DNA from 4 places in the Streptomyces tuirus genome. Region 4 is predicted to be linked to each of the others. Evidence: riboswitches for the same ligand, from Rfam matches in the RefSeq annotation. Region 4 holds a riboswitch; each other region holds the start of a gene.
The links. Region 4 has a riboswitch for cobalamin ahead of metE (5-methyltetrahydropteroyltriglutamate--homocysteine S-methyltransferase). Riboswitches for the same ligand answer to the same signal wherever they lie in the genome.

Region 1 (7,689 bases), 4.9 Mb from region 4:
TGAACGTCCGCCGGTAGGCGTTCGGGGTCGTCCCCACCGCCCGGACGAAGTGGTGGCGCAGTGTGGCCGCGTTGCCGAACCCCGTTCGGCCGGCGATGGCGTCCATGGTCTCGTCCGTCGCCTCCAGCAGCCGCTGGGCCAGCAGCACGCGCTGGCGCAGGATCCAGCGGTAGGGAGTGGTCCCGGTCTCCTGCTGGAAGCGGCGGGCGAAGGTGCGCGGGGACATGTGGGCGTGGATGGCGAGCTGCTCGACGGTGACCTCCTCGTCGAGATGGCGCTCCATCCACGCCAGCACCTCGCCGATCGTGTCGCCCTCGGGGTGGGGGAGGGGGCGCTCGATGTACTGGGCCTGGCCGCCGTCGCGGTGCGGCGGCACCACCATCCGCCGGGCGATCTTGTTGGCGACCTCGGTGCCCTGCTCCTTGCGCACCAGGTGGAGGCAGGCGTCGATGCCGGCGGCCGTGCCGGCGGAGGTGATCACCGGGTCCTCGTCGACGTAGAGCACGTCCGGCTCGACGACCACGCCGGGGTACAGCCGGGCGAGGTCCGTCGCGTGCTTCCAGTGCGTGGCGCACCGGCGGCCGTCCAGCAGTCCGGCCGCGGCCAGCACGAAGACACCGGAGCAGACGCTCAGCACGCGCGCCCCGCGGTCGACCGCGCGGCGCAGCGCGTCCAGCAGCTCCGGCGGGAAGTCCCGGGACGCGTAGCTGTGCCCCGCGGGCACGGCGATCAGATCGGCCGTCTCCAGCCGCTCCAGACCGTGCTCCACCTGGAGCGAGAAGCCCGAGTTCATCCGCAGGACCGGGCCCTCGGCCGAGGCGACGGCGAAGTCGTAGACCGGCAGGCCCTCGTCGCTCCGGTCCGTGCCGAAGACTTCGCACACCACACCGAGTTCAAAGGGGTTCACGCCGTCGAGGAGGGCGACGGCCACGTTCTGCAGCATGGATCCAGTGTGCCTCGTCCTTGGCAGGAATTCGAGGGTCTACGGCAGTACTGCCACTGACGGTAAGGAGTAATCGGCGCGACAGTGGTGTCCATGAACACGAACCAGATCGAAGCACTCATCGGACTGTCCGCCACCTTCGGGATCCTGGTCCTCCTGATCCTCCCGTCCGTGATCGGCCTGGTGCGCGAGCGGCGCATCGACCGTCAGATCCGGGAGGCCCAGGAGGCCCGCGGAGAGCGTCCGGCTCAGAAGTCCTCGTCCAGGTCGACGGTGCCCTCCACCGCCACCTGGTACGCGGAGGGCCGCCGCTCGAAGAAGTTGGTCAACTCCTGAACCCCCTGGAGCTCCATGAACGAGAAGGGGTTCTCCGAGCCGTGGACCGGAGCGAAGCCCAGGCGGGTGAGCCGCTGGTCGGCGACGCACTCCAGGTACTGCCGCATCGACTCGGTGTTCATGCCCGGCAGGCCGTCACCGCACAGGTCGCGCGCGAACTGCAGCTCGGCCTCGACGGCCTCCCGGAGCATGTCCGTCACCTCCTGCTGGAGCCGGTCGTCGAACAGCTCCGGCTCCTCCTTGCGGACCGTGTCGACCACGTCGAAGGCGAAGGACATGTGCATCGTCTCGTCGCGGAACACCCAGTTGGTGCCGGTGGCCAGGCCGTGCAGCAGGCCCCGGCTGCGGAACCAGTAGACGTAGGCGAAGGCGCCGTAGAAGAACAGGCCCTCGATGCACGCGGCGAAGCAGATCAGGTTGAGCAGGAACCGGCGGCGGTCGGCCCGGGTCTCCAGCCGGTCCAGCTTCTCCACCGAGTCCATCCACTTGAAGCAGAACGACGCCTTCTCGCGGATGGACGGGATGTTCTCCACGGCGGCGAAGGCCGCAGTGCGGTCCTCCGGGTCGGGCAGATAGGTGTCGAGCAGCGTCAGATAGAACTGGACGTGCACGGCCTCCTCGAAGAGCTGACGGCTCAGATACAGCCGCGCCTCGGGGGAGTTGATGTGCTTGTACAGCGTCAGCACCAGGTTGTTCGCGACGATCGAGTCGCCCGTGGCGAAGAAGGCCACCAGCCGGCCGATCAGGTGCTGCTCCGCCGGTGACAGCTTGGCGAGGTCGGCGACGTCCGAGTGGAGGTCGACCTCCTCCACGGTCCAGGTGTTCTTGATGGCGTCCCGGTAGCGCTCGTAGAAGTCCGGGTAGCGCATGGGACGCAGGGTGAGCTCGAAGCCGGGGTCGAGAAGGTTCTGGGTGCTCATTACTGGCAGGCCTCGCAGGACTCGGGGTTTTCCAGGGAGCAGGCGACCGCTTCGGGATCCGGGGTGGCCTGCGCGGGGACGGTGGCCTGGGCGGCACGGGCGATGCGGGTCGCCGGGCGCGAGCGCAGGTAGTACGTGGTCTTCAGCCCGGACTTCCAGGCGTAGGCGTACATCGAGGAGAGCTTGCCGATGGTCGGCGTCTCCAGGAACAGGTTCAGTGACTGGGACTGGTCCAGGAACGGCGTCCTGGCCGCCGCCATGTCGATCAGGCCGCGCTGCGGGATCTCCCACGCCGTGCGGTAGAGGGCGCGCACGTCCTCGGGGATCCAGGCGAAGTCCTGCACCGAGCCGCTGGCCTCACGCAGGGCCTCCCGGCTGCGGGCGTCCCACACGCCGAGCCGCTTGAGCTCGTCCACCAGGTAGGAGTTGACCTGGAGGAACTCACCCGACAGCGTCTCGCGCTTGAACAGGTTGGACACCTGCGGCTCGATGCACTCGTACACGCCCGCGATCGAGGCGATGGTGGCCGTGGGGGCGATGGCGAGGAGCAGCGAGTTGCGCATGCCGGTCGTGGCGATGCGCTCGCGCAGCGCCGCCCAGCGCTCCGGCCAGGTCAGCTCCACGTCGTAGTGGTCGGGGTGCAGTACGCCCCGGGCCGTACGGGTCTTCTTCCAGGCCGGCAGCGGGCCGCTCCGCTCGGCGAGGTCGGCGGAGGCCTCGTACGCGGCGAGCATGATCCGCTCGGCGATGCGGGTGGAGAGGGCCTTGGCCTGAGGCGAGTCGAAGGGCAGGCGCAGCTTGAAGAAGACGTCCTGAAGGCCCATCGCGCCGAGGCCGACCGGACGCCAGCGGGCGTTGGAGCGGCCCGCCTGCTCGGTCGGGTAGAAGTTGATGTCGACGACCCGGTCGAGGAAGGTCACGGCCGTACGGACGGTCTCGTCCAGTCGCTCCCAGTCCAGGCCGCCGGTCGATGTGTCGACAAAGGAACCCAGGTTGACCGAGCCCAGGTTGCAGACCGCCGTCTCCCCGTCGCTGGTGACCTCCAGGATCTCCGTGCAGAGGTTGGAGGAGTGGACGACGTGGCCCGGCTCGGCCGTCTGGTTGGCGGTGCGGTTGGCGGCGTCCTTGAAGGTCATCCAGCCGTTGCCGGTCTGCGCGAGGGTGCGCATCATGCGGCCGTACAGCTCACGGGCGGGCAGGGTCTTCCTCGCCAGGCCCTTCGCCTCGGCCGCCCGGTACGCCGCGTCGAACTCCTCGCCCCACAGGTCGACCAGCTCGGGCACGTCCGAGGGGGAGAACAGCGACCACTGCCCGTCGGCGTTCACGCGCCGCATGAACTCGTCCGGCACCCAGTGCGCCAGGTTCAGGTTGTGCGTGCGGCGGGCGTCCTCGCCGGTGTTGTCGCGCAGCTCCAGGAACTCCTCGATGTCGGAGTGCCAGGTCTCCAGGTAGACCGCGGCCGCGCCCTTGCGCCGGCCGCCCTGGTTCACGGCGGCGACCGAGGCGTCGAGGGTCTTCAGGAACGGGACGATGCCGTTGGAGTGCCCGTTGGTGCCGCGGATCAGCGAACCGCGGGCGCGGATGCGGGAGTAGGCGACTCCGATGCCCCCGGCGTGCTTCGACAGCCGGGCCACCTGGTGGTAGCGGTCGTAGATGGAGTCCAGCTCGTCCTTGGGGGAGTCGAGGAGGTAGCAGGACGACATCTGCGGGTGCCGGGTCCCCGAGTTGAAGAGGGTGGGGGAGGAGGGGAGGTAGTCGAGGCGGCTCATGAGCCCGTACAGGGCCGCGACCTCCTCCAGCGCACGGGTGGTGTCGTCCTCCGCGAGGCCGCTCGCCACCCGCAGCATGAAGTGCTGGGGCGTCTCGACGACCTTGCGGGTGATCGGGTGCCGGAGCAGGTAGCGGCTGTGCAGGGTGCGCAGGCCGAAGTAGCCGAAGCGGTCGTCGGCGCCGGTGTCGATCAGGGCGTCGAGCCGGGCCGCGTGCACCCGGACGAACTCGGCGGTGCGGTCGGCGATGAGGCCCTCTCGGTGGCCGACCGCCACGGACTCGGTGAAAGACGTGACGCCCTGCGAGGCGGCCTCCTCGCGGATGCCGATGGTCAGCAGCCGGGCGGCCAGCCGGGAGTAGGCGGGATCCTCGGAGATCAGACCGGCCGCGGCCTCTGTCGCCAGTTCCCGCAACTCCGCCTCGTCCGCGGCGGCGGACCGGCCGCGCAGCGCGGCGGCGGCGACCCGGCCGGGGTCGGCGTCGGGGAGGTCGGCGGTCAGCTCGGTCAGGGTCCGCAGCAGCGCGGTACCGGGAGCGTCCTGCTCCTCCTCGGCGGCTGAGACCGGTTCGGCTGGCGCGATGGTCACGTGGGGCTCTCCCTCGCTCGGCACGGGGCCTCGTCGAGGGCAGGGGGCAGCACACGAGCGCACGCGGCGTCGCGTCCACCGGCCCATTCCACGAGGCCCGGACGTCAGGGCACACCGGCCGGGTGGCCGGGTGCGCTGTCGGCAGGTCCTCGGACTGACGCCCATGCGCCGATATGGGCATGGGTACACCGTTGCGGGACAGTTCCGGATTCGCACCGGATTCCCCTGCGGCGACAGCGAGCATGAGCATACATCTTGTGCCGGGCCGGGTTGGCACCCCCAGATGTTGTGTCGCGGTGGTGTCGGAGCGTCAGCTGATGGATGAGGAGAGTGATCCCTCGGGGCGTGTCCCACCGGGTTGCGGGGCGTGCCTGGAGTGCTTCCATGGAAGTAGGTGCCGGCGCCCGTCAGATCCTCCGCAGCGGAAGTCCTCTCGGAGGGAGCAAGCGCCATGACGAGGGTCGTCCGTCGCACTGCGGGCAAGGAGCGGCCGCGCAACGCGCCGATGGTGACACTGGATCTGCGCCGGGCAGCGAAGCGGACCAGCCGCGGATTCGTCGGCCACTGGCACGGTCTGACCATTCGTCTCGAGGCCCGCCGGGGCACCACCCGCCCCAAGAAGTGGCGCAGGTGGTTCTCCTACACCAACGTGGTCCGGATGGCGTGGGCGGTCGGAGCCCTCGTGGTCTTCGGCTGGATCGGGGCCGGCGTCCACATGCTGCTGGTCACCGGCAGGGAGACCACGGTCGAGAAGTGGCAGCAGGAGCCGGGGGTAGAGGCGCTGGTCAGGTTCGTCGGCCCGGTCCTCACCGCATCGGTCGCCGCCGCGCTCTTCCTGTTCTGGTGGTACAGCTGGAACAAACGGCGCTACCTCGTCAAGGCGCGCAAGGACCCTCATGGACTCGTGCTCACCTCCGGCCACGACGACACGCAGATCGTGGGCCGCGAGGAACTCGCCCAGGTCATCGCGCAACGGCTGAGGGAACGCACCACCCGTCGGCCCTATCTGCTCGTCGGCGGTGTCGGCACGGGGAAGACCGCCGTCCTCGTGCGGCTCACGGAACTGCTGGCCCATGAGCGTGCCGTTCCCGTGCCGATCCGGCTGCGGGACGCCGACGGCGAGGCCGATCTGAACTTCGAGCGGATGGCCCAGCAGCGGTTCGCCGAGGAAGCGCCCCAGGGCATCCTCGCCCGCACCAAGACCGAGCGTGTCTGGCAGCAACTGCTCGCCGACGACAAGCTGGTCGTCATCGCCGACGGCCTCGAAGAGGCTCTTCTGGACGGCCGTCTCCAGCAGAACCGGGACAACATCATCCGCCGTGCCATCGAACGTGCCTACGAGGAGCGGCTACCGGTGGTCATCGCCTCCCGGCCGCACAGTCCGCTGGACACCACGTCCGCCGCGATCGTGGAGCTGGAACCGCTGAGCGAGGAGGAGGCGCTGGACTTCGTCAAGGCCTCCGCACCGGAGACGGACGAGCGCCGGGTGGACTGGATTGTGGAGACGGCGGAGGTGACCGAGTCGCCCGTCTACCTGCAGATCGCCCGCGAACTCCACCGGCACGGCGCCCTGGAGCGCGACCGCCCGACCGACGACCCCAAGCGCCTGAACACCCGCAGCCGGGATCGCAGCATGCTCCGGCTGTGGCTGCTGGACACCTGGGGCCGTGCCCTGCAGGAGGGCCGACTGCGCGTGGACGTCGCGCTCACGCCCCAGGAGCGCCAGGACACTCTGGAGGTTGTCTCCGCCCTGGCGTGCGTGGGCCTCCTGCAGGACAAGCTGGAAGTGGACTTCGCCGAGTTGCTCGGCCGGGACGCCCACCCCGGCAGAGCCCGGCACGCGAGGACCCAGGCAGGCCACCTGTGGACCCGGGTGCGTGGCACCGACCGGTACGGCAAGCAGGACCACGCCTTCTCCGAGTGGCACCGGGAGAGGATCTGGGAGGCGCTCAGCGTCAGGCTCGGCGACGAGGAGAACAAGCGGCTGCACCGGGGGAACATGACCCAGGCCCACGCCGTCCTCGCCCGTCTGGTGGGCAACGCGGACAAGCTCGGACTGCTGGAGGGCTTCGAGCAGAAGGCGCGCTTCCCGCACAGCATCCTCCAGGCCTACTTCGGCTTCCGTCTGCTGACCCACCTGGACGAGACGGACGTCTGCGAGCTGATCGAGGATGCGCTGCAGCCGCCCGGTCCCGGCCGTGAGCTTCTCGTCATGGTCGTGCTGCTCTCCCGTCGGCGGGCGGCGGAGCGTCCCGCCCGGAACGGCCGGGTGGGCTGGCACAAGGGCAGGGAGGAGCTGTTGCGGCGGGTCCCGGCGCTGGGGCGCGCCCCGTCCGAACAGCTCTGCGCGGCAGCACGGCAGCGACTGGAGGACCCGAAGAGCCTCGACCTCTACGCCGCTGCCCTCGAAGTCGAAAGCGTGGACGCGGACTTCAGACGGCTGAGCGACATCGTCGACAGGGTGGCGGCCGACTGGCCGGCCATCAAGGGCGACCAGCGCTCCCTGGAGGACGCGAAGCGGAGGTTGCTCAAACAACTCGGCGCCGCGCTGCGGGAGGCTGCAAAGAAGATCGACACCACTTCGCTGTACGAGCGGCTCTTCCAGATCGGCATCGCGGAGCCCTCGTACTCCATACGACTGGCCGCCGCCCAGGAGTTCGGCAGCGGCGGCAACGAGGCGTTCGCCGTGATCCGCAAGCGCGTCGGTCTCAACAGCGACCCCATCGAGGAGTACAACGACAAGATCCGTGACCTGAAAGCCGAGAGGACGAAGAACTTCGAGGCGTGGACCGTCCGTATGGGGCAGGCCCGGTCCAGCCGCTGGTCCACTCGGGTCGCCTCCTCGACGTCTCCCGAACGGCTGCAGGACGAGCGGGAGGAACTCAACCGGCGGTACGAGAGCGATCGGGTGGAACTCCTACGGGAGTTCGTGATGCGGGCCTGGATGCTGCCCATGCTCCTGGGGTCGGTCGACGACTCCCACCGCGGTGAGGCCGGAGAGCGCCTCACCAAGTGGCTGCTCCATCTCGACCCGGCCCACACCGATGGTGTCCCCGACCTCCCTCTCGCCCTGGAGGTGGCGCTGGCCCAGGGTTTCAAGTACGCGGCCAACCGGCGTCAACGCCATCCGCAC
Region 2 (7,689 bases), 1.3 Mb from region 4:
GAAGGGAGCCCCTCCCGTGACGTCGGCGACGCCGTGGTGGATCTCGTAACCCTCGACGTGCTCCCCGAGGGCCTCCCCGGACGGCCGGGTGAGGGTCTTCTCGCGGGCGAACCGCACCCGCACGGGCAGGATCCCGAGCCCGTCGACATGGCCCCGGCGGCTCTCGACATCGTCCTCGATGTGCTCGCCGAGGATCTGGAAGCCGCCGCAGATGCCGAGCACGGGCCGCTGCTCGGCGGCCCTGCGGACCAGGGCCTCGGCGAGCCCCCGCTCCCGCAGCCACTCCAGCGCCCGGACCGTCCCCCGGGTGCCGGGCACGATGACGAGGTCGGCGTCGGACAGCTCCTCCGGCCGATCCACGAACCGCACCACGACGCCCGGTTCGGCGGCCAGCGCGTCCACATCCGTGAAGTTGGACATCAGCGGCACGGCGCAGACCGCGACGCGCAGCACGTCCTCGCCGACGGGCGGGGCGACGACGGACTCCCGGACGGCCCCCCGCAGGGAGACCCTGAGGCCGTCCTCCTCGTCGATCCCGAGCCCGTGCCGGAACGGCAACACCCCGTACGTCTTCCGCCCCGTGAGCCCGAGCAGCATGTCCAGCCCCGGCTCCAGCAGGGAGACGTCCCCGCGGAACTTGTTGACGAGGAACCCGGCGACGCAACGCTGGTCCTCGGGCGACAGCAGCGCCACCGTCCCGAAGAACGAGGCGAACACCCCGCCCCGGTCGATGTCGCCGACGACGAGCACGGGCAGCCCGGCGTTCCGGGCGATCCCCATGTTCACGATGTCCGTCCGCCGCAGATTGATCTCGGCGGGAGAACCGGCCCCCTCACAGATCACCGCGTCATACGTGCCCCGCAACTGCTCCAGGCAGTCCAGCACCGTCCCGAGCAACTGCTGCTGCCGTCCGCCGTGATAGCCGCGCGCGCTCAGCTCCCCGACCGGCTTGCCCAGCAGCACGACCTGACTGCTCTGCTCTCCACCGGGCTTGAGCAGCACCGGGTTCATCAGCGCGGTCGGCACGATGCGGCAGGCCTGTGCCTGCATGGCCTGCGCCCGCCCGATCTCGGCCCCCTCCGTCGTCACGAAGGAGTTCAGGGACATGTTCTGCGCCTTGAAGGGCGCGACCTTGACGCCTTGGCGCACCAGCCACCGGCAGATCCCGGCGGTCACGACGCTCTTGCCGGCGTCGGAGGTCGTCCCGGCGACGAGAAGCCCACCGCTCATGTCATTTCCCCCTGTTCGATGACCGCGCGCTCATCAGCAGCCGCGCACCGGCGCACACCCCGAGCGCGAGCCAGGTGACGCGCTTCGACAGCCGCACGGCCCGCTCGACGTCATGGCGGCCGACGGCCCGCCCCCGCGTGTTCAGCACGGGCCGGTGCTCCACCCGCCCGCCGTACGACAGCGTCCCGCCCAGCCGCACCCCGAGCGCCCCCGCGAACGAGGCCTCCACGGGCCCGGCGTTGGGGCTCGGATGCCGCACCGCGTCGGCCCGCCACGCCCGCACGGCCCCCCGCGGATCCGGCCCCGCCAGCACGGCGAGTACGGCGGTCAGCCGCGCTCCCGGCCACCCCGCGAGGTCGTCCAGCCGCGCGGAGGCCCACCCGTACCGGCGGTACCGGGCCGACTTGTGCCCGACCATGGCGTCCAGGGTGTTGACGGCCCGGAACCCGAGCAGCCCCGGCACCCCGCCGACGGCCCCCCACACCAGCGCCCCCACCACGGCGTCGGAGGTGTTCTCGGCGACCGACTCGACCACGGCCCGGGCCATGCCGTCGGCGTCGAGGGCCTGCGGGTCACGCCCGCACAGATGCGGCAGCCGGGCCCGGGCCGCCTCGACGTCCCCGGCCTCCAGGGCACGCCCTATGGTCCGCGCCTCCCGGGCGAGTGAAGTCCCCCCGACGACGGCCCAGGTGGCGACGCCGGTCAGCGCGACGGAGGCGACGGCGGACGGCCGCACGGCACGCGCGGCGGCGGACCCGAGGGCGACGGCCCCTCCGGCACAGACGGCGGTGTGCAGCGCGCCCCACCCGCGGTGGTCCCGCCACAGCACCCGTTCCACGGCACTCGCGGCCCGCCCGAACGCGGCGACCGGATGCCCCCGGCGAGGATCACCGAGCAGCAGGTCACCGATCAGGCCGGCGGCGGCGCCGTACGCGAAGACGCGACCGGCACCCATGGGCTCAGCCGGCCAGGAGGGCGGGCAGGGGTGGGGTGTTGAACCTCGATCGGCAGCCGCGCATGGCGATATGTGTCCTCACTCAGGGTGTCCACGCCCTGGTTCGACGAGACCGGCGGTGAGAGTTCCTGGCTCCCGGGGATTGCTACCCCGGTGACAGTGGCGGGACCGCGCCGGACTTTCACCGGCTTCCTCTCCTGCCGCCGTATTGGCCCCGGCAGTCCACCACGGCCGGGAACCGCCGTCAACTTGCCGTTGACCTGCGAGGGGAGAGTGTGGAGAACCCCACATTGCCCCCTCCCGTACACACGACGACCGGGCGGCACGGAACCGGAGTTCCGTGCCGCCCGGTGGACACGACGTGACGTCAGGCCCTCAGGCCACGATCAGATAGATCCCGTACCCCACGGCCGCCGCACACGCCGCGAAGCACGCGTACGCGCCGGTGACCGCGAGTCCCGCGGACCCGCCCTCCGCCACCGCCCGCTCACGGCGCGACAGGCCGGTGATGCCGAGGGTGAACAGGCCGACGAGGGCCACGGTGACCACGAGGCTGACACCGAAGACGGAGCCGAGGGCCGCCCAGTCGATCTTCATATCCGAGACTCTTCCTTGTAACCGGTGGCGGGGTCAGACCGTGGTGGTCGTGGTCGGCGTGCGCTCGGCGGTGGCCTGCGACGGGAACGCGGGGACCGAGTCGTCCGACGCCGTGGCCGTGCCTCCCGCCGGGGGCGGTGTCACGGCGGCCATCGCCGTGGTGACCACGCCCGCGGGCTCGGTGTCGTCGGTGTCGTTGACGTTGGTGTGGTCGACGACCTCACGCCGCGAGAGCTTCCAGATCCACGCGCTGGAGGCGATGAGGAAGACCGCCACCGCGGCGGTGCCCCAGTTGCCGAAGCCGGTGACGTACTCGGCGAGCGCGCCCACCAGGGCCGCCGCCGGCAGCGTCAGGCCCCACGCGACGAACATCCGCGTCGCGGTGGACCAGCGGACCACACCGCCCTTGCGGCCGAGGCCCGCGCCCATCACCGAACCGGACACCGAGTGCGTCGTGGAGAGGGAGAAGCCGAGGTGCGAGGAGGCCAGGATGACGGTGGCCGCGGAGGTCTGGGCGGCGAAGCCCTGCTGCGGCTGGAGGTCGGTCAGGCCCTTGCCCATGGTGCGGATGATGCGCCAGCCGCCCAGGTACGTGCCGAGCGCGATGGCGAGACCCGCCGAGAGGATGACCCACATGGGCGGGTCGGAGTCGGGCGCGACGGCGCCGCCGGCCACCAGGGCGAGGGTGATGACACCCATCGTCTTCTGCGCGTCGTTGGTGCCGTGGGCCAGGGAGACCAGGCCCGCGGAGGCGATCTGGCCGGCCCGGTAGCCCTTCTTGGACGCGTTGCCGTCGGCCTTGCGGCCGAGGGAGTACGTCAGCCGCGTGGCGAGCATCGCCGCGATGCCCGCGACCAGCGGGGCGGCGATCGCCGGGATGAGCACCTTGGTGACCAGCACGTCGCCGTGCACCGCGCCGACGCCCGCCGAGGCGATCGTGGCGCCGATCAGACCGCCCATGAGGGCGTGGGAGGAGCTGGACGGCAGACCGACCAGCCAGGTCAGCAGGTTCCAGAGGATCGCGCCGACCAAGGCGGCGAAGATGACCTCGGGACGGATGCCGGCCTCGTCGACGAGGCCCTTTGAGATCGTGTTGGCGACTTCCACGGACAGGAAGGCGCCGACCAGGTTGAGGACCGCGGACATGGCCACCGCAACCTTGGGCTTCATGGCGCCCGTGGAAATGGTCGTGGCCATCGCGTTCGCGGTGTCGTGGAAACCGTTCGTGAAATCGAACGCGAGAGCGGTTACCACCACAATCGCGAGGATCAGCGAGAAGCTTTCCATTTACCCAGGCAATCGTTCGAGGTCATTGGCCAGCCGAACGTAGGCAAGCTGAGTGAACGGAAGATGAACTGGGAGGGGCGCAGGGGTGACCGCAACGGGGGGTCCTCGTTCCGCCCCGGAGCAGCGCCTTCCGCGCCCGAGCGACCGGGCCCCCGGGCGAACCCCTCCCGCCGTACGGGTTGTATGCGATCGGGCGCCGCGCACCGGGCCCGCCGCGCGCGAGTCGACATGGCGGCATGTGTGAAAAATCACCACAAAGGGTACGGCGAGACCGTTCGCTCTCAGGGCCTGAAGTGCCCCCGCCCGGCGGCGCTTCGAGCCCTTCCCTGGCAGGATCGCGGCATGGCTGAGCAGCGGGGTGACGAACGGCACGCGGGATACGTACGGGAGAGCGGACAGGGCGCCGGGGAGCCGAGGCGCAGGAGGGTGCGCCCCGAGGAGGCACGCGCCTGGGAGGACCTCGTCACGACGGCCCGCCGGTCGGTCTCGGACGGACTCGTCGTCGGCACGTCCGGCAACGTCTCGGTACGCGTCGGGGACACCGTCCTCGTCACGCCGTCGGGCGTCCCCTACGACCGGCTGGCGCCGGACGACGTGACCGGCGTGGACCTCGACGGCACCCAGGTCCTCGGCACGCTCGTCCCGACCAGCGAGCTGCCCATGCACCTCGCCGTCTACCGCACCACCGGCGCCCTGGCCGTCGTCCACACCCACGCCGTCCACGCGACGGCCGTCTCGACACTCGTGAGCGAGCTCCCGCTGATCCACTACATGGCCGCGGCGCTCGGCGGCCCCGTCCGGGTCGCCCCCTATGCCACCTACGGCACCGACGAGTTGGCCGAGAACATGCTCCGCGCCCTCGCCGACCGCTCCGGCTGCCTCCTCCAGAACCACGGCACCGTCGCCCACGGCGCCACCCTCGCCCAGGCCTACGACCGCACCGCCCAGCTGGAGTGGATGTGCCGCCTGTGGCTCACCGCCTCCTCGGTGCCCGGCCTGACCCCGAGCCTGCTGTCCCGGGAACAGCTGACGGAGGTGGAGGAACGCCTGCGCGGCTACGGCCAGCGGGGCTGAGCCGCCCCCGCTGCCGCCACGGACGTCACCCCGCCGCTGCCTCCCACTGGTCGCCCCCGGCATCCGCCAGGACACTGGAGCCGTGCGCACTGCCAGAGCGACGGCCGCTGCCGTCACCGCCGTGATCGGGACCGGTGCCGCCGCGGTGGCCGCCGGCCGGCTCGCCAGCGACGCCGCCCTCAAGGCGCCCCCGGGCAGGCCCCTGCCCACCGAACCCCGGCTCACCGTGCACGGCACCGCCGCCGGGCAGATCACCCTCACCCGGGACCTCGCCGCCCTGCGCCCCGGCCGCTACGGCCTCTCCGGCGACGGCTCCCACGCGGTCGTCGGCCCCGTCCTGACCGGCGCCCCGCACTCCGCCGACACCGTCGTGCGCCGCCTGGAGAGCGTGACGCACGGCACGCTGACGCCGGGCGACAAGGTCTGGCTCACCCCGAACGTGTACGTCGGCAACCCGAGCGCCGCGCTCGGCCTCGAACACGCCGATGTCGACGTCCCCGGCGAACTCGGCGCCCTGCCCGCGTGGTTCGTGCCGGGCAAACGGGACACCTGGGTGATCGCCGTGCACGGCCTGGGCACCACCCGGGAACTCGCCATGAACGTCATGGGGTTCCTGCACCGCAGCCGCTTCCCGGTGCTCGCCCTCGCCTACCGCGGCGACCTTGGCGCACCCCGCCCGCCCGACGGCCTGAACCACCTCGGCGAGACCGAGTGGCGCGACCTCGACGCCGCCATCCGCTACGCCGTGCGCTACGGAGCCCGCCAGGTCGTGCTGCACGGCTGGTCCACCGGCGCCACCATGGCCCTGCGCGCCGCCGCCCACTCGGGACTGCGCGACCGCGTCTCCGGGCTTGTCCTGGACTCCCCGGTGCTCAGCTGGGAGGCCACCCTGCGCGCCCTCGCCTCGGCCCGCGGCATCCCGAGCGCGCTGCTGCCCCTGGCGGTCCGTGCCGCCCAGGGCCGCACCGGCCTGACCGGCGACCGCGACACGGGCCCGGCCCCGGCCGACGGCCTGCGCGTCCCGACGCTCGTCTTCCACGGACCGGACGACACCGTCGCCCCCTGGCAGCTCTCGCGCCGGCTCGCCGACGCCCGCCCGGACATGGTCGCCCTCCGCACCGTCGCCCACGCGCCCCACGGGGCCATGTGGAACGCCGACCCGGAGGCCTACGAGGAGGCGCTCCGCCGCTTCATGACCCCCCTCATGTGACTCCGCTCACACCCACGCGCTGACGCGGCCTGCTGCCGGTGTCCCGGTGGTCTCTCACGCACCCCCCGTTCACGCCCCCTTCGCCCCGGCGCAACCACGTCCCGTCCCGCTCGGCACCGACCGGTCGCAACGATTCCGTTTAGCGCCGCACCACTGGCCTGTTCCCGGCCCTCGACCACTCCTGCGCACAGGTGCGTTGGCCATCCCCGTCGCCCGCGGTGACATTCCGTTTGGGTTTTCGGACCGTCAACCGGAAGACTGCCCCCGTGACGTCCCGTATCCCGCGCGACTCCAGGCTTCGACTCGTCCGCCCGCGACCCCTGGCCGCCGCCCCCCAAGCGATGAACCAGCGGCGCTCGCGCCGCCCCGCACCGCGCCCTCCGGAGGGCACCCCGGCACCGGCGGAGCTGGCCAGAATGGCACGCTCAGGTCTGGCCGACGCGGCCCGCGTCGCCCGCTGGGCCGACGCCGCGCTCGGCCCCGGCCGGGACAGCGGAACCGACGACGGCAAGGCCACCCTCTCCGACGCGACCGCCGAACGGGCGGCCCGCGACCTGGGGCTGACCCCGGCTCAGGTCAGAGCCGACTGGGACACCGCCCGCCTCGCCGGTCTCATCGAGGTGCACGGCGACAGCGCCCGCCCCGGCTGGCGGCTGCGCGCCTGGAACCGCGACGACAGCGCCGTCCTGCGCGGCTGGGTGGCCCTCTTCGACGCCTGGTCGCTCGCCCACCCGGAGCCCGCGGACCACGAGCCGGCCGCCGTCGCCGAGGTCGTCTCCGCCATGCCGCAGGTGCTCTCCTTCCTCCAGCTGTCCGCCGGGCCCGTCCCCGTGGAGCAGCTCCTCGACCTGCTGGAGCAGCGCGTCACCGAGCTGCGTACCGCCCGCTGCGAGATCCCCTACGGCCCCCAGCCCGAGCCGCCGGCCGAACCGGAGCACTGCGACGCCCCGCTCGCCCCGCTGCTCGACTGGGCCCTGCGCGCCCTCGCCTCCGTCGGCGCCCTCACCTACGGCGACGGCCAGGCCACCCTCACCCCCCTCGGCAGCTGGGCCGTCTGGGTCAAGCTGGAGCAGATCTGCGTCGCCGCGCAGAGCCCCGCCGGGAACATCGAGCAGGCCGCCGAGGACATGCTCCGCGGATGCGCCCAGCTGCGCCCGAACGCGGCCCGCGCCGAGTACCGCGCCTGGCTCGCCGCCCGCCCCGTCGGCAGCGCCGTCACCGAGCTCCTCGGCGCCGCGCGCGGTGAGGACGCCCTGCTGCGCGGCCTCGCCTTCGAGGCGCTGCGCGTGGTCGGCGCGCCCGCCGAGCCCGATGTCCGCGGCGTGCTGGAGGAGCC
Region 3 (7,689 bases), 380 kb from region 4:
ATCGCGCTCGGCCTCGCGGCGCTGGGCTTCCTCGGGCTGGGCGCCCAGCCGCCGTCCCCCGACTGGGGCCTGCTGCTGGCCGAGAACCAGCCGTACGCCGAACGCGCCCCGTGGGCCGTGCTCTTCCCCGCCGCCGTACTCGCCCTGCTCGGGGCGCTCGCGGTGACGGCCGCGGGCGGCGTACGGCTGCCCCGGCGGCGTACCCGGCCCGCCGGCCCGGCCGGATTGTTGCCCGCGGACCGGGTCGTGCCGGCCCCGCTCCGGCAACCGGACCACCCCGAGGCCCTCCTGACGCCCGTGTCCGCCTCACCGGCGGAAGACCGATGACCGACCCCGCCCCCCTCGCGCCGGACCGCGAGGCCGCCCGCCGGTCCGGCGCCGGGACCCGCGACAGCGCCTGGCGGCTGTGCAGGGAACTGTCGCCGCTGCTGCGGCTGCTGATCCTCACCCAGCTCGCCTTCAACCTCGGCTTCTACGCCGTCCTGCCGTTCCTCGCCGGGCATCTCGGCGGCGCGATCGGCATGGCGGGCTGGCTGGTCGGGTTCGTGCTCGGGCTGCGCACCTTCAGCCAGCAGGGGCTGTTCGTGGTCGGCGGGTGGCTCGTCGACCGGTTCGGGGTGCGGCCGGTCGTGCTGGCGGGGTGCGTGCTGCGGATCGCCGGGTTCGTGTGGCTCGGGTACGCGCGTGCGCCGGGGGCCGTGATCGGGGCGGTGCTCGTGATCGGGTTCGCCGCCGCGCTGTTCTCCCCTGCCGTGGAGTCCGAGGTGGCGCGCCAGGCGGTGGCCCGAGAGGAGAGCGGACGCGGGCCGCGCACCCGGGTCCTCGCCCTGTTCAGCGTGGCGGGCCAGGCCGGGGCGTTCGCCGGGCCGCTGCTCGGCGCGCTGCTGCTCGCCGTGGACTTCCGCACCGCGTGCCTCGCGGGTGCCGCGGTCTTTGTCCTGGTCCTCGCCGGGCACCTGTGGCTGATGCCGCAGCACATCCCCGGCCGGGTCCGCGTCCGCGAGCGCGGTGGGGCCCGGGCTCTGCTGCGCAACCGGCGCTTCCTCGCCCTGTGCTGTGCCTACGGCTCCTATCTGCTCGCCTACAACCAGCTGTATCTGGCCCTGCCGGAGGAGGTGCAGCGCGCGGCGGGCTCCCAGGCGCCGCTGTCCTGGCTCTTCGCCCTGTCCTCGGTGCTGGTGGTGTCCACCCAGCTGCCGGTGACCCGCTGGGCGGGCGACCGGCTCGATCCGCGCCGCTCGATGACCGCGGGACTGCTGCTGATCGCGTCCGGTTTCGCGGTGGTGGCCGCGGCCCGCCCGGCCGGCTGGACCGGCGCCGCCGGGCTGCTGCCGGCCACGGGCTTCGTGATCTTGCTCACCGTGGGGCAGATGCTGGTGGTGCCCGCCGCCCGCGCCTGGGTGCCCGACCTCGCCGAGGAAGGACGGCTCGGGCTCTACACGGGCGCGCTGTCGTCCGTCTCCGGCCTGATCGTCCTGGCCGGCAGCGCGGCCACCGGCTCGCTGCTCGACCTGGGGCTGCCGGCGGCCGTGCCGTGGCTGGTCCTCGCGGCCGTACCGGCCCTGGCGGTGGGCCTGTTGCCGCGCCATGCGAAGGAGGCGGGCGCGGCGGTCTGAGACGGCACCGGCGCCCCGGGACGCCCGGCGCGCCGGAGCGTCAACCCGGCGGGTGACCTCTTCGCGCGGGATGTGCGAGACAGCGCCCGGTGAGGACACTGCCGCGGCGATCGGTGGTCACGCCGCGCCAGTATCCTGGGTCGGCTGCGGCACCCCCCACCAATCCCCGTGCACAAGCGGGGAGTTCGGCCTGCGGCGACGACCTACCCACACGCATGAGACGAGGACGAGTGCTGCTAGCGGGCCGCTACCGGCTGGATGTTGAGATCGGGCGCGGTGGAATGGGAGAGGTCTGGCGCGCGTACGACGAGACGCTCGCCAGAGCGGTGGCCCTCAAGCTGCTGCTCCCCCAGGACACCGATGCCACGGCGACCTCCCGGTTCCGTCTGGAGGCTCAGACCGCCGGGCGTCTCAACCACCCCAACGTGGTCGGCGTCCTGGACTTCGGCGAGTACGACAACCGGCTGTACCTGGTGATGGAGCTGGTCGAGGGCGACAGCCTCGCCGGGGTGCTGACGGGCTCGGGCGCGCTCCCCGCCGAGCAGGTGGCCGATCTGGCCGCACAGGCGTCCGCCGGGCTGGCCGCCGCGCACGGGCAGGGCATCGTGCACCGGGACGTCAAACCCGCCAACCTGCTGCTGGACGCCAACGGCACCCTGAAGATCGGCGACTTCGGCATCGCGCGGTTCCTCGACGACCCGGGCGCCGCTCTCACGGCCACCGGCCAGATCGTCGGCACCGGCCTGTACCTCGCGCCCGAGCGTGCCCTGGGCAAGCAGGCGGGGCCCGCCTCCGACATGTACTCCCTGGGCTGTGTGCTCTATCAGCTCCTCAGCGGGCGCCCGCCGTTCGAGGCCGACACCGCCGTAGCCCTTCTCCACCAGCACCTCGACGCCGCCCCCGTGCCACCCCGCGAGCTGGGTGTCGCCGGGCTGCCGCCCGCGTTCGAGAACTACCTCCTCGGACTGCTCGCCAAGCAGCCCGAGGACCGGCCCACCGCCCAGCAGGCCGCCGAGTGGTTCGCCGGCGGCGCCTGGCGGGGCCTGCCCGAGCCGCTGCCGGAAGCCTCGCCGCCACTGCGGCCCAGGACCACGTCCGCGGCGATGCCCGCCGGGCCGGGCCCGTACGCCACGGCCGGGACCGGCAACCCGACCACGTACGCGCTGCCCGCGACTGCCGGGCACCGCAGCGCGGCCCGGGCGGCCCAGGCGGGACGTTCGGGACGCTCCCGCGGGCGCGGCGGCCCGGGCAACCGGTCGCGACTGGCCGCGACGGCCGCAGCCGCGGCGCTCTTCCTCGCCGCGATGCTCATCGGCATGCGCTGGTTCTCGCCCGACACGACCGCGGAAAGCACGGAACCCGACGCGTCCCCGACCGCGAGCAGCCCCGCCGCCACGCCGTCCACCGACTCCGCGTCGTCTTCCTCGTCCGATTCCGAGGCCGGTCCCGGGGCCGCTCCGGCGGCCGGGCCGGGGGTGGCCGACGCGCCGGCCGCCGGCACCGTGTCCGATGTCACTCCGTCCGCGCCGGCCGCTTCTCCGACGCCCGTGGCGCCGGAGCCCGGCGCCGCGACTCCGACGCAGGACGCGGGCCCCGGCGGGCCGGAGCAGCCGCAGCCGGAGAACCCGGGCCAGGCCGGGAATGACAGGGAAGGCGGCGACGGCGAGGACGACGGGGACGACGACTGACGCGGCCCGGGCAGCGCACGGAGGACCCCTGGCCGGTGCGCGTGGATCAGCCGGGGGATGCGCCGGTGTGCGAGCGGGCGCCCCCTCGCGCGCCCCTTGGGTGGCTTGTCATCGCCCTTACCCCGGCCTTATTGTCACCAGGCCTTGGTGAACGGGAAATCCGGTGTGATGCCGGTGCGGCCCTCGCCACTGTGAATCGGGAAGTCCGGCTCCGGCCCTCACGGGCAGCCACTGGGTCCTTGCGACCCGGGAAGGCGGAGTCCGGGCGGTGGTACCCGTCAGCCAGGAGACCGGCCAAGGCGCGTCAACCATCCACGAGGTGCTGGAGAGGGTCTGCTGAGCCATGCACATTGCCGAGGGTTTCCTTCCTCCGGCGCACGCGGTCGCCTGGGGCGTCGCGTCGGCGCCGTTCGTCGTCCACGGGGTCCGGTCACTCACCCGTGAAGTCCGCGAGCACCCCGAGAGCACCCTGCTCCTCGGTGCGTCCGGCGCCTTCACCTTCGTCCTGTCCGCCCTGAAACTGCCGTCCGTCACCGGCAGTTGCTCACACCCCACCGGCACGGGCCTCGGAGCCATCCTGTTCCGGCCGCCCATCATGGCGGTGCTGGGCACCATCACCCTGCTGTTCCAGGCGCTGTTGCTCGCGCACGGCGGCCTGACCACGCTCGGCGCCAACGTCTTCTCCATGGCGATCGTCGGCCCCTGGGCCGGATACGCCGTCTACAAGCTGCTGCGGCGCTCCAACGCGCCGCTGATGGTGGCGGTGTTCTCCGGCGCGTTCGTCGCCGACCTGTCCACCTACTGCGTCACCAGCGTGCAGCTGGCGCTCGCGTTCCCCGACCCGGGCAGCGGATTCCTGGGCGCGCTCGGCAAGTTCGGTTCCATCTTCGCCGTCACCCAGGTCCCGCTCGCGGTGAGCGAGGGTCTGCTGACCGTGCTCGTGATGCGGCTGCTCGTGCAGTCCAGCAAGGGCGAACTGACCCGGCTGGGTGTGCTCCTCGCCAAGAAGCAGACCCGCACCGAGACCGAGGCGGTGGCCCGATGAGCAGGAACACGAAGATCAACCTGGTCCTGCTGTTCGTCGTCGCGGCGCTCGCGGTGCTGCCCTTGGCGCTGGGTCTCGGCGACCACAAGAAGGAGCCGTTCGCGGGTGCCGACGGCGAGGCCGAGACGGCGATCACCGAGCTGAAGCCGGACTACGAGCCGTGGTTCTCGCCGCTGTACGAACCGCCGTCCGGTGAGATCGAGTCGGCGCTGTTCTCCTTCCAGGCGGCTCTCGGCGCCGGTGTCCTCGCCTACTACTTCGGCCTGCGCCGGGGCCGCAGGCAGGGCGAGCAGCGGGCGCTGGAGCGGGAGGCCGACAGCGCGCTCGCCGGGGCCACCGGGAAGTCCACCGCGGAACAGGACTGAGCCCGGGTGCTGCCGATCGACGCGGCGGCGCACAGCAGTCGCTGGCGCCGCCGCCATCCCGTGGACAAGGCCGTGCTCGGGCTCGGCCTCACCGTGCTCGCGATCTCGCTGCCGCCCTGGCCGGGCGCCGCCCTGGTCCTCCTGACCGCCCTGGTGGTGCTGCTGGGGCCGGCCGGGGTGCCCGGGCGGCGGCTGTGGCGGGCCTACCGGGTGCCGCTGGGCTTCTGCGTGACCGGCGCGGTCACGCTGCTCGTCCAGGTGGGCGGGCCGGGTGGTGTCGTCTCGCTCGCGCACGACGGGCCGCTGCGGGCCGGGGAGTTGCTGCTGCGCACCTCGGCGGCCTCCCTGGGCGTGCTGCTGTTCGCCTTCACCACGCCCATGTCCGACCTGCTGCCCCGGCTGGTCCGGGCCGGGGTTCCCGCGCCGGTCGTCGACGTCGCGCTCGTGACGTACCGGATGAGCTTCCTGCTGCTGGACTCCGTGCGGCGCATCCGGGAGGCCCAGGCGGCCCGGCTCGGGCACACCGGCCGGGCCGCGCAGTGGCGTTCCCTGGCCGGGCTCGGCGCCACCGCGTTCGTCCGCGCCTTCGACCGGGCGACCCGGCTCCAGGCCGGACTCGCCGGGCGCGGCTACGACGGCACCCTGCGCGTCCTGGTGCCCGAGGCCCGGGTCTCCGCCCGCTTCACGGCGGCCAGTTGCGCGCTCCTCGCCGCCCTGGCCGTCCTCACCCTCGTCCTGGAAAGGCCGCTGACATGAGCGAGCCCGCCCTCGTCGCCCTGCGGGGCGCGTCCTTCGCCTACGAGGACGGCCCGGCCGTGCTCAGCGGCCTCGACTTCGACATCCGCGAGGGACGCGCGCTCGCGCTGCTCGGCCGCAACGGCAGCGGCAAGACCACGCTGATGCGGCTGCTCTCCGGCGGGCTGAAGCCGCACGAGGGGCGGCTGACGGTCCAGGGGCAGCCGGTGTCGTACGACCGCAAGGGGCTGACCCGGCTGCGGACCACCGTGCAGCTGGTCGTGCAGGACCCGGACGACCAGCTGTTCGCGGCGTCCGTCGAGCAGGACGTGTCGTTCGGGCCGCTGAACCTCGGCCTCGACGACACGCAGGTGCGGGCGCGGGTGGCGGAGGCGCTCGCTGCCCTGGACATCACGGCCCTGGCCGACCGGCCCACCCATCTGCTCTCCTACGGGCAGCGCAAACGCACCTCCATCGCGGGTGCGGTGGCCATGCGGCCGCGGGTCCTCATCCTCGACGAGCCGACGGCCGGGCTCGACCCCGACGGGCAGGAACGGCTCCTCACCACCCTCGACGGGCTCCGTGCCGCCGGTACCACGGTGGTGATGGCCACCCACGACGTCGACCTCGCCCTGCGCTGGGCCGACGACGCGGCGCTGCTCACCCCGTCCGGTGTGCGCACCGGGCCCGCGGCCACGGCACTGGCCCGCCCGGACCTCCTGCGGGAGGCGGGCCTGCGCCTGCCTTGGGGCGCGGCGACGGCGGAACTCCTGCGCGCGCAGGGGCTGTTGGCCGACGCGGAGCCGGGTCCGCGGACGCCGGACGAACTCGCCGCCCTGGTGGGCGGAGGCCTGGGAGCGCCCGGAGGGTGAAGGGCGCCGGCGTGCACGAGGGGTTGGGGCCGCCTCGTGCGCACGTCGCGTGCGGGACGCCGGCGCGCACGTCGCGTGCGGGACACCGGCCCGCACGTCGCGTGCGGGACGCCGGCCCGCACGTCGCGTGCGGGACGCCGGCGCGCAGGACGCGTTCGTGACTCCGGCAGTCGCCGGAAAGCTGCTTGTCCGGCGTCGCGGCGCGACACTACGGTGCCGAGGTGGATCTCTTCTCACGCACCTGGACGGCGTTGCGCGCGGCCGTGGCGGATCTCTCCGACGAGGACTTCGGGCGGCCCTCCGGCTGCACGGGCTGGCTGGTACGGGATCTGGTGTGCCATCTGATCGTCGACGCCCAGGACGTCCTGATCACCCTGGCCACCCCGTCCGACCGGGAACCGACCCGTGACGCGCTGACGTACTGGGACGTCTCCGACACCCCGCCGACCGGTGACGACCCGCTCGACGCGCTGACCGTCCGGCTGGCCGCCGCCTACGAGGATCCGCACCTGCTGAAGTTCCATCTGGACGACGTCGGCTCGGCCGCCGGCCGCGCGGCCCTGCTCGCCGACCCGGCCGGCCGGGTCGGCACCCGGGACGAGATCCTCACCGTGGACGACTTCCTCTCCACCTACGTCATGGAGTGGACGCTGCACCACCTCGACCTGATCGCCTACCTCCCGGACGCCGAGCAGCCGCCCGCGGAGGGCCTCGTACGGTCGCGGGAGATGCTGGAGCAGATCGCGGGGAGCCCGTTCCCGCCTGCCTTCCACGACGTGGACGCCCTGCTGATCGGCACCGGACGGCGGACACCGACCGAGCGGGAGCAGGCCGGACTCGGCGAGCTGGCCTCGAAGGTGCCGCTCTACCTGGGCTGACCCGGATCCGGCCTCGGCGCCGACCGCGCTGAACGCCGTCCTGCAGGGTGACGCCGGTGAAGTACAGGCCGAGCGTCCCACCCCTAATCCGCCCGCCGCGCCTCAGGGCGCTCCCCGCACACCACCCCCCGGCCGGAAAACGCTTGGACGCCGCGGCCGGTATCGCGGGAGAATTCCGGACTCGACCCGAAACCTCACACATCCGTTGCGGCGATGGCCCCTGCCCGCACGCGCGGCGTGGCGGGCGGCCACAGGACGACACAGGGGTGGGATGGAAACGCCGGAAACACACAGGGCATTACCGGGCAGGCGCTCGGTACTTCTCGCACTTCGCTACTACGGACGGGAGTTGGCCCGGCTGCGCCGGTGGACGGCTCCCGCGATGCTGCTCTCCGCTCTGGGAAACATCGGAATCAACTACGTCGCGCCGCTGATCGTCGCCAAGCTGGTCGGCGGCATCGCGGGGAACAAGGACGTCACGGTCGGCGCG
Region 4 (7,689 bases):
ACCTCACGCTCTGCGGATCCGGTGACATCCCTTCAGCGGATCTGCAGAGCACTCGTCGTGTCCGCCGGCAGTACCCGTCGTTCACCGGCCCGGGCACCCCGCGTCGTCGATGACGTAGTGACCGGGCGCCGTCTGCTTGAGGGTGTGGCTGATGAAGGTGTTCCACAGTCCCATGGCCTGACCCGAACCCTTGGCGTAGGTGTAACCGCCGCTCTCATAGGCACGCCCGGCCGCCGTGTGCGCGTAGTTGTCGGCCGTGTGACAGGTGGGAGGGAAGCCGGTGGTCGTGGCCGACACGGCGGGGGAGGCGCTGCCCGCCGCACCGGCGGTGTCCACGGCGGCCGCCGTGTAACTGTAGGTCGTGCCGGTGGCCAGGCCGGTGTCCGTGTAGGAAGCCGACGCCGTACGGCCCACCCGCGTGCCGCCGCGATAGACGGCGTACGAGGCCGCGCCCGCGACGGCCTGCCAGCTCAAGGAGACCGTGGTGTCGGTGGCACCCGTGACCGTCAGGCCGGTGGGCGCGGGCAGGGAGCCGGTGTCCTCGTCGCCGTCGAGCCCCCAGAAGCCGGCGATGTGGTGGCTGGAGCAGATGGTGTCCAGGTAGTAGGTGCTGGCGCTGCCGCACTGTTCGGCGCCGCTGCCCGGGTCGACGGCCAGCCCGTGCCCCATGCCGGAGACGGTGTAGACCTCGACGGCGGAGCGGCCGGAGGCGTCGTCGTACACGCTCAGCGTGGTGCCCCCGCCGAGGCTCTCCGTACGGGAGGGCGTCTGGCCGGTGCCCCACACGTTCGTCCACTGGTCGCGCAGCTCGGTGGCATTGGCGGGCTGCACGGTGGTGTCGGCGGTGCCCTGCCAGATCGCCACGCGCGGCCAGGAGTCCGTGCCGCCCGGAGCGGCGGAACGCACCAAGTCCCCCCACTGCGCGGGGCTCTTGTCGGGCGGGCTGTACATGCAGGTGTACGCCGCTGACACGCTGCTCGCGCAGCGGGCGGGCAGTCCGGAGCCGATGGCCCCGCCCGCGAAGACGTCGGGGTAGGCGGCCAGCAGGTTCGCCGTCATGGCGCCGCCCGCGGACAGGCCCGTGACGTACACGCGCCGGGTGTCGCCGCCGTAGAGCGCGACGGCCCTGTCCACCATCTGCTTGATCGACAGAGCCTCGCCCTGGCCGCGTCCGCTGTCGCCCGGCTCGAACCAGTTGAAACAGGAGTTGGCGTTGTTGGCGCTGCTCGTCTGGGGCAGGACCAGCGCGAAACCGTAGGCGTCGGCGAACTTGGGCCAGCCGGAGTGGGCGTAGTAGTCGTCCGCGCTCTGCGTGCAGCCGTGCAGGGCGACGACCAAGGGGGCGCCGGCGGGCAGTGCGTCCGGCGCGTAGGTGTACATCGACAGGTTGCCGGGGTTGGTGCCGAAACCGGTGACCTGGGTCAGGCCGGCGGCGGATGCCTGGGGTGCGGCGGCGAGCAGCCCGCCGGTCAGGACCAGAGCCCCGGCGGCGGTCGCCCATCGGCGTGCGCGTCGGACGAGGGCCCGGTCGAAGCGGAACGCACGATGCGACTGTCCCATGACGACTGCCTCCTGATGTGGGGGAACCTCGCCGGTACCGGGGGAGCGGCGACCGGCGTGTGGCGTTGCATCATCGGCGTTCGCGTGCCGGGGGCGGCATGGGTGGGGCAGCCACGCGTGGCGGGAACCTGTGTGAGGGAAGAACATGTCCCCGCTCGTACAGGACCGTGTATGGCAGGAGCCCACACGGCGTGGCACCAGGAGACAGGTCGTTCCCCTCAGCGCTCGGTGGTGCTAGAAGCCACCCCGCCGCCCCGGATGGTGTTCGCCCGCCCCATAGGTGGCGGCGAATCCGCGAAATAGCCTCCCGCGCATCCCTGTTCACGACGGTGGAGGCTCACGCATGCGCTTCTCATTCCGCCCCCCGACCCGCGCCCGGCGACGCGGCGGTCCGGCGGGCCTGGCCCTGGCGGCCCTCACCTGTGCGCTCGCACCGGCGCCCGCCGCGGCGGCACCGGCCGTCCCGGACGCCATCCACTGCACACACCTCACCCACGTGCGCGTACCGGGCGCAGAGCATCAACGCTCCGCCTGCCTGGCGGAGTTGACCACGGCCGGCACGGTCGCCTCGGGCCACACCGACCCGGCCGACTGGGCGGGCCTGACACCCAAGGACCTTGCCGTACCCAGCGGGGTCCCCGGACTTCAGATCGACGGCTACTTCCCGGACACCTCCACCACCAACACCAACAACGGATGGCATCACGACGCCCAGTTCGTCATCCGTCTGCCCGACCGCTGGAACGGCGGTCTGGTGGTCGCGGGCACCCCCGGCAACCGGGAACAGTACGCCAACGACCGGGCCATCGCCGACTGGGTGCTGTCCCGCGGCTACGCCTACGCCGCCACCGACAAGGGCAACACCGGCCTGGCCTTCCACCGGGACGGCAAGGAGCCGGGCGACGCCATCGCCGAATGGAACGACCGGCTCACCCAGCTGACCCGAGCCGCCCGCGCCACGGTCGCCCGGCACTATCTCCGCCCGCCGTCACGCACCCTCGTGACCGGCATGTCCAACGGCGGATACCTCGTGCGCTGGCAGTTGGAGAACCACCCCGGCCTCTACGACGGGGGAGTCGACTGGGAGGGCACCCTGTGGCGCTCCGGCGGCCCCACACTGCTGAACTTCCTGCCCGAGGCGCTGCGCCACTACCCGGTGTTCGCCGCCGGTGGCGAGGAAGCGGGCGCGGCACGCCGAGCTCTGCACACCGCGGGCTTCCCGGCGGCGTCCGAGTTCCTCTGGCCGTACCACCACAAGGTCTACTGGGACTTGACCCAGCGCATCTACCGCGAGGAACTGGACCCCGGTTTCGACGGCCCGACCGAAGCGGGCACGCCCTTCTGCGCGCCGGGCACCCCGGCCTGTGACGCCGACTACGACTACGCCGCCCGGCCCCGCGCGGTCCACAAGGCCATGAAGAAGATTGCTCTGACCGGCCGGATCGGCAAACCGCTGATCACCCTGCACGGCACCCTGGACGTCCTGCTGCCGATCACCCAGGACTCCGACGTCTACGCCCGCATGGTGCGCCAGGCCGGCCGCGGCCCACTGCACCGCTACTACCGCATCGAGGGCGGCACCCACACGGACGCCCTCGTCGACACCCACCCGGAGCGCCTGCGCCCGCTCACGCCGTGCCACCGCACGGCCTTCACCGCCCTGGAGAACTGGCTCACGCCCGGACACCGCCCGCCCGCCTCCCACACCGTCCCGATGCCCGGACAAGCGGACGCGGCGACACTCCTGAACACCTGCTCCCTCAAGGCCGGCAGCGACACGGCCCCCTGAACGGCTTTGCACGACCTGGGGGCCGGGGGAGGACGGCAGGTGCGTCCGCCTCCGGCCCACCGGGCGCTTCATCAAGACGGTGAGAGTTCCTCGCGGACCGTACGGGCGGCGTGGACCAGGCTCTCCAGCGAGGAGCGGGTCTCCGGCCAGCCGCGGGTCTTCAGACCGCAGTCGGGGTTGACCCAGAGGCGCTCGGCGGGAATGGCCTTCAGACCGGTGCGGAGCAGTTCGGCGGCCTCCTCGGTGCTCGGGACGCGGGGGGAGTGGATGTCGTACACCCCGGGCCCGGCCTCGCGTGGGTAGCCGTGGGCGGCGAGTTCGCGGGCGGCCTGCATGTGCGAGCGGGCCGCCTCCAGGCTGATGACATCGGCGTCGAGGGCGTCGATGGCCTGGACGATGTCACCGAACTCGGCGTAGCACATGTGGGTGTGGATCTGGGTGTCCGGCCGCACCCCGCAGGTGGTGAGCCGGAACGCCTCGGTGGCCCACGCCAGGTAGGCGGGGTGGTCGGTGGCGCGCAGCGGCAGCGTCTCGCGCAGGGCCGGCTCGTCGACCTGGATGACGGACGTTCCGGCCGCCTCCAGGTCGCCCACCTCGTCGCGCAGGGCGAGGGCGACCTGGCGGGCGGTGTCGCCGAGGGGCTGGTCGTCGCGGACGAAGGACCAGGCGAGCATGGTGACCGGGCCGGTGAGCATGCCCTTGACCGGCTTCCGCGTGAGCGACTGGGCGTACGACGTCCAGCGCACCGTCATCGGCTGCGGGCGGGAGATGTCGCCGGCGAGGATCGGCGGGCGGACGTAGCGGGTGCCGTAGGACTGGACCCAGCCGTGCTGGGTGGCCAGGTAGCCGGTCAGTTGCTCGGCGAAGTACTGGACCATGTCGTTGCGTTCGGCCTCGCCGTGCACGAGGACATCCAGGCCGGTCCTCTCCTGGAAGGAGATGACCTCGCTGATCTCGGCCTTGATGCGCTCCTCGTAGCCGGCCGCGTCGATGCGGCCCGCGCGCAGATCGGCCCGCGCGGTGCGGAGCTCGCCGGTCTGCGGGAAGGAGCCGATGGTCGTGGTCGGCAGCAGGGGGAGACGCAGGTGGGCCCGCTGGGCGGCGGCCCGTTCGGCGTAGGACTGTGAGCGGCGGGCGTCCGCGGCGGTGACGGCGGCGGTGCGAGCCCGGACTTCGGGGTCGTGGGTGATCGGCGAACCCGCGCGGGAAGCCAGGTCGGCGCGGTTGGCGGCGAGTTGGCCGGTGATCGTGTCGGTGCCCTGGGCCAGGCCCTTGGCGAGGGTGACGATCTCGCCCGTCTTCTGCTTCGCGAAGGAGAGCCAGCGCAGGATCTGCGGATCGATGTCCCGCTCCCGGGCGGAATCCAGCGGCACATGGAGCAGGGAGCAGGAGGCGGCCACGTCGACCCGGTCGGCCAGCCCGAGCAGGGTGCCGAGGGTGGACAGTGACTTCTCCAGGTCGTCGACCCAGATGTTGCGGCCGTTGACGACCCCGGCGATCAGCCGCTTGCCGGGCAGCCCGCCGACGGCCGCCAGGGCGTCGAGGTTGGCGGAGGCGGACTCGGTGAAGTCCAGCGCGAGCCCGTCGACGGGAGCCTTGGCCAGCATCGGAAGTGCGTCGCCGAGCCGGTCGAAGTACGACGCGACCAGCAGCTTCGGCCGGTCGGCCAGGGCGCCGAGGCCGCGGTAGACGCGCGCTGCGGCGTTCAGTTCGGCGGGAGTGCGGTCCTGGACGAGCGCGGGCTCGTCGAGTTGCACCCACGCGGCGCCTGCCGCGCGCAGGTCGGCGAGGACTTCGGCGTACACCGGGAGCAGCCGGTCGAGGAGGGTGAGCGGCTCGAAGTCCGCGGGCACGCCCGGGGCGGGCTTGGCGAGCAGGAGGTAGGTGACGGGGCCGACCAGCACGGGACGGGCGGTGAGCCCGAGGGCGAGGGCCTCCCGCAGCTCGGTGACGGGCTTGGCGGAGTTCGCGGTGAAGACGGTGTCCGGACCCAACTCCGGTACAAGGTAGTGGTAGTTGGTGTCGAACCACTTGGTCATCTCCAGCGGCGCCGCGTCCTGGGTGCCGCGGGCCATGGCGAAGTACCCGTCCAGGGCGTCCGCCTCGACGGCGGCACGGTGGCGGCCGGGGACGGCGCCGACCATGACGGTGGTGTCGAGGACGTGGTCGTAGTACGAGAAGTCACCGGTGGGCACTTCGTCGATGCCGGCCGCGGCCAGCTCCCGCCAGTTGGTGCGGCGCAGTCCAGCGGCGACGGCCTCCAGGGTGTCCGCGGTGACGCGGCCCTTCCAGTAGCCCTCGATGGCCTTCTTCAACTCCCGCTCCGGGCCCTGGCGGGGGTAGCCGTACACGGTGGCCCGCGCTGTCGCGGCCGCGGCCTTGGTGGTGGTCACGGAGATCTCCTTCGCGAGATGAATCCCTGAGATCCCGGAGACCGGACGAGAGCGCGAAGGAGTGACGGACCGGACGGAGTCGGCCTCGCGCGACGGAGCGCGGCTGTCCGCCCGGTATGTACGCCGACCCGCCCACGAGGTCACCGGGATATCCGTGCACGAGCCGGTCGTACACGGGCAACGGGCAGGTCTTCGGACTCGCGGGCACATCCTCCGGACGGAGGACTCCTACTGGCCGTCGCTTCCCAGGCCCCATGCGTCGGACCCAGTGCGTATGACGGCGGTCGTTCCCGCTCACCGCTGCGGGGCAGTCCCGGATTCCCACCGGGTTCCCTCTTGCGACGCATCCCGCCTGGCGGACGGGGCGAACCAGCTGCACCGGTCACCCTACGGGCCCGCCGGAGAACAGGACTGCTCGCCTCGCCATCCGGACGGTGAGGTGGGTCACGCGGCCGGGGTAGCTAATCGGTCTGGTTTTTGCCGAGGGGCGCGGTCCGCAGCAATTTTCGGGTTCTACGAAACGCCGGCCCGAAATCGCTTGCTGCGGAACCGGCGTTGTCTACCCAGATTGTCCGGAACCACCGCTCCGCCCGGCGTATGGTCACACATCCTCGACACAACGTCCGTATGAGCGTCAGGCATGTGAGGAATGAACGCGCTGGGGAGGATGGCCGATTCGTGCGCTGCTGACCTGCTGAGACGGCGCGGGTCGACGTGAAGCCCTTGATCTGAGCACATCAATGAGTCAGGTTCTAGGCGGGCCGAACGCAGTTCCGGTCCGAACCCCCCACACCCCCCACGAAAGTGACGAGGAGAACCCTCACATGTCAGCTCGCGCATTCACACGCAGAATGCAGATCCTCACCGCCACGGCTGTCGCCGCAACCCTGACGACTTTCGGGACGGCACACGCGCAGATCCTTCCCGAATCCGCTCCCGCCGAGGGCACCGTGTACGGACTCGGCGCCAAGGGAGCCGTACCGGGCAGCTTCATCGTCACGCTGGACGACAAGGTGAACAAGACCGCCCTCGCCAAGGAGTACGGCGGCAAGCTCAAGCGCGCCTACACCGCCGCCCTCGACGGCTTCTCCGCCGGTGGCCTCTCGTCGGCCGAGGCCAAGCGGCTCGCCGCCGACCCGGCGGTCGCCAAGGTGGTGCAGGTCAAGAAGTTCAGCATCAACGCCACCCAGGACAACCCGCCCTCCTGGGGCCTCGACCGCCTGGACCAGGCGGACACCGCCGGCGACAGCAAGTACACCTACCCCGACGGCGCGGGCGAGGGCGTGACCGCGTACGTCATCGACACCGGCGTACGGACCACGCACAAGGACTTCGGGGGACGGGCCGCCTCCGGCTTCGACGCCGTGGACAACGACAACGACGCCACGGACGGCAACGGCCACGGCACCCATGTCGCCGGCACGATCGCGGGCACAGCCCACGGCGTTGCCAAGAAGGCGAAGATCGTCGCCGTCCGGGTGCTCGACGACAACGGCTCCGGAACCACCGAGCAGGTCGTCGCCGGCATCGACTGGGTCACCAAGAACCATCAGGGCCCGTCCGTGGCGAACATGAGCCTGGGCGGCGGCGCCGACGAGGCCCTGGACGAAGCCGTGCGCAAGGCCATCGCGGCCGGCGTCACCTTCGCCGTGGCAGCGGGCAACGAATCCTCCGACGCCGGGCAGGGCTCCCCGGCCCGCGTGAAGGAAGCCGTCACCGTCGCGTCCTCGACCAAGGACGACAAGCAGTCGGACTTCTCCAACTTCGGCGCGGTCGTGGACGTGTACGCCCCCGGCTCCGACATCACCTCCGCGTGGAACGACAGCGACGAAGGCACCAAGACCATATCGGGCACCTCCATGGCCACCCCGCACGTCGTGGGCGCCGCGGCCGTCTACCTGGCGGGCCACAAGGACGCCACGCCGGAACAGGTCGCCAAGGCCCTCA

Region 1: it holds a riboswitch for cobalamin, as region 4 does, so the genes downstream of both, IGS69_RS23510 (ribonucleoside-diphosphate reductase subunit alpha) here and metE (5-methyltetrahydropteroyltriglutamate--homocysteine S-methyltransferase) in region 4, are expected to answer to the same signal.
Region 2: it holds a riboswitch for cobalamin, as region 4 does, so the genes downstream of both, IGS69_RS07060 (cobalamin biosynthesis protein) here and metE (5-methyltetrahydropteroyltriglutamate--homocysteine S-methyltransferase) in region 4, are expected to answer to the same signal.
Region 3: it holds a riboswitch for cobalamin, as region 4 does, so the genes downstream of both, IGS69_RS02555 (energy-coupling factor ABC transporter permease) here and metE (5-methyltetrahydropteroyltriglutamate--homocysteine S-methyltransferase) in region 4, are expected to answer to the same signal.

Annotation. Positions count from the first base shown of each region.
Region 1 is NZ_AP023439.1:5,082,563-5,090,251, forward strand. Features, by position in the region: gene IGS69_RS23495 (GlxA family transcriptional regulator) at 1-943, opposite strand, end outside; gene IGS69_RS23500 (hypothetical protein) at 1,037-1,279, shown strand; gene IGS69_RS23505 (ribonucleotide-diphosphate reductase subunit beta) at 1,192-2,199, opposite strand; gene IGS69_RS23510 (ribonucleoside-diphosphate reductase subunit alpha) at 2,199-4,556, opposite strand; cobalamin riboswitch at 4,680-4,806, opposite strand; gene IGS69_RS23515 (NACHT domain-containing protein) at 5,008-7,689, shown strand, end outside.
Region 2 is NZ_AP023439.1:1,503,413-1,511,101, reverse strand. Features, by position in the region: gene IGS69_RS07065 (cobyric acid synthase) at 1-1,230, opposite strand, end outside; gene IGS69_RS07060 (cobalamin biosynthesis protein) at 1,232-2,185, opposite strand; cobalamin riboswitch at 2,286-2,443, opposite strand; gene IGS69_RS07055 (hypothetical protein) at 2,561-2,782, opposite strand; gene IGS69_RS07050 (inorganic phosphate transporter) at 2,816-4,069, opposite strand; gene IGS69_RS07045 (class II aldolase/adducin family protein) at 4,412-5,143, shown strand; gene IGS69_RS07040 (alpha/beta hydrolase family protein) at 5,226-6,353, shown strand; gene IGS69_RS07035 (hypothetical protein) at 6,620-7,689, shown strand, end outside.
Region 3 is NZ_AP023439.1:534,349-542,037, forward strand. Features, by position in the region: gene IGS69_RS02535 (ABC transporter permease subunit) at 1-327, shown strand, start outside; gene IGS69_RS02540 (MDR family MFS transporter) at 324-1,616, shown strand; gene IGS69_RS02550 (serine/threonine-protein kinase) at 1,832-3,304, shown strand; cobalamin riboswitch at 3,433-3,617, shown strand; gene IGS69_RS02555 (energy-coupling factor ABC transporter permease) at 3,648-4,349, shown strand; gene IGS69_RS02560 (energy-coupling factor ABC transporter substrate-binding protein) at 4,346-4,714, shown strand; gene cbiQ (cobalt ECF transporter T component CbiQ) at 4,721-5,470, shown strand; gene IGS69_RS02570 (energy-coupling factor ABC transporter ATP-binding protein) at 5,467-6,321, shown strand; gene IGS69_RS02575 (maleylpyruvate isomerase N-terminal domain-containing protein) at 6,543-7,199, shown strand; gene IGS69_RS02580 (ABC transporter ATP-binding protein) at 7,471-7,689, shown strand, end outside.
Region 4 is NZ_AP023439.1:154,111-161,799, reverse strand. Features, by position in the region: gene IGS69_RS00770 (hypothetical protein) at 1-1, shown strand, start outside; gene IGS69_RS00765 (extracellular catalytic domain type 1 short-chain-length polyhydroxyalkanoate depolymerase) at 82-1,560, opposite strand; gene IGS69_RS00760 (3-hydroxybutyrate oligomer hydrolase family protein) at 1,904-3,349, shown strand; gene metE (5-methyltetrahydropteroyltriglutamate--homocysteine S-methyltransferase) at 3,421-5,742, opposite strand; cobalamin riboswitch at 5,909-6,131, opposite strand; gene IGS69_RS00750 (S8 family peptidase) at 6,567-7,689, shown strand, end outside.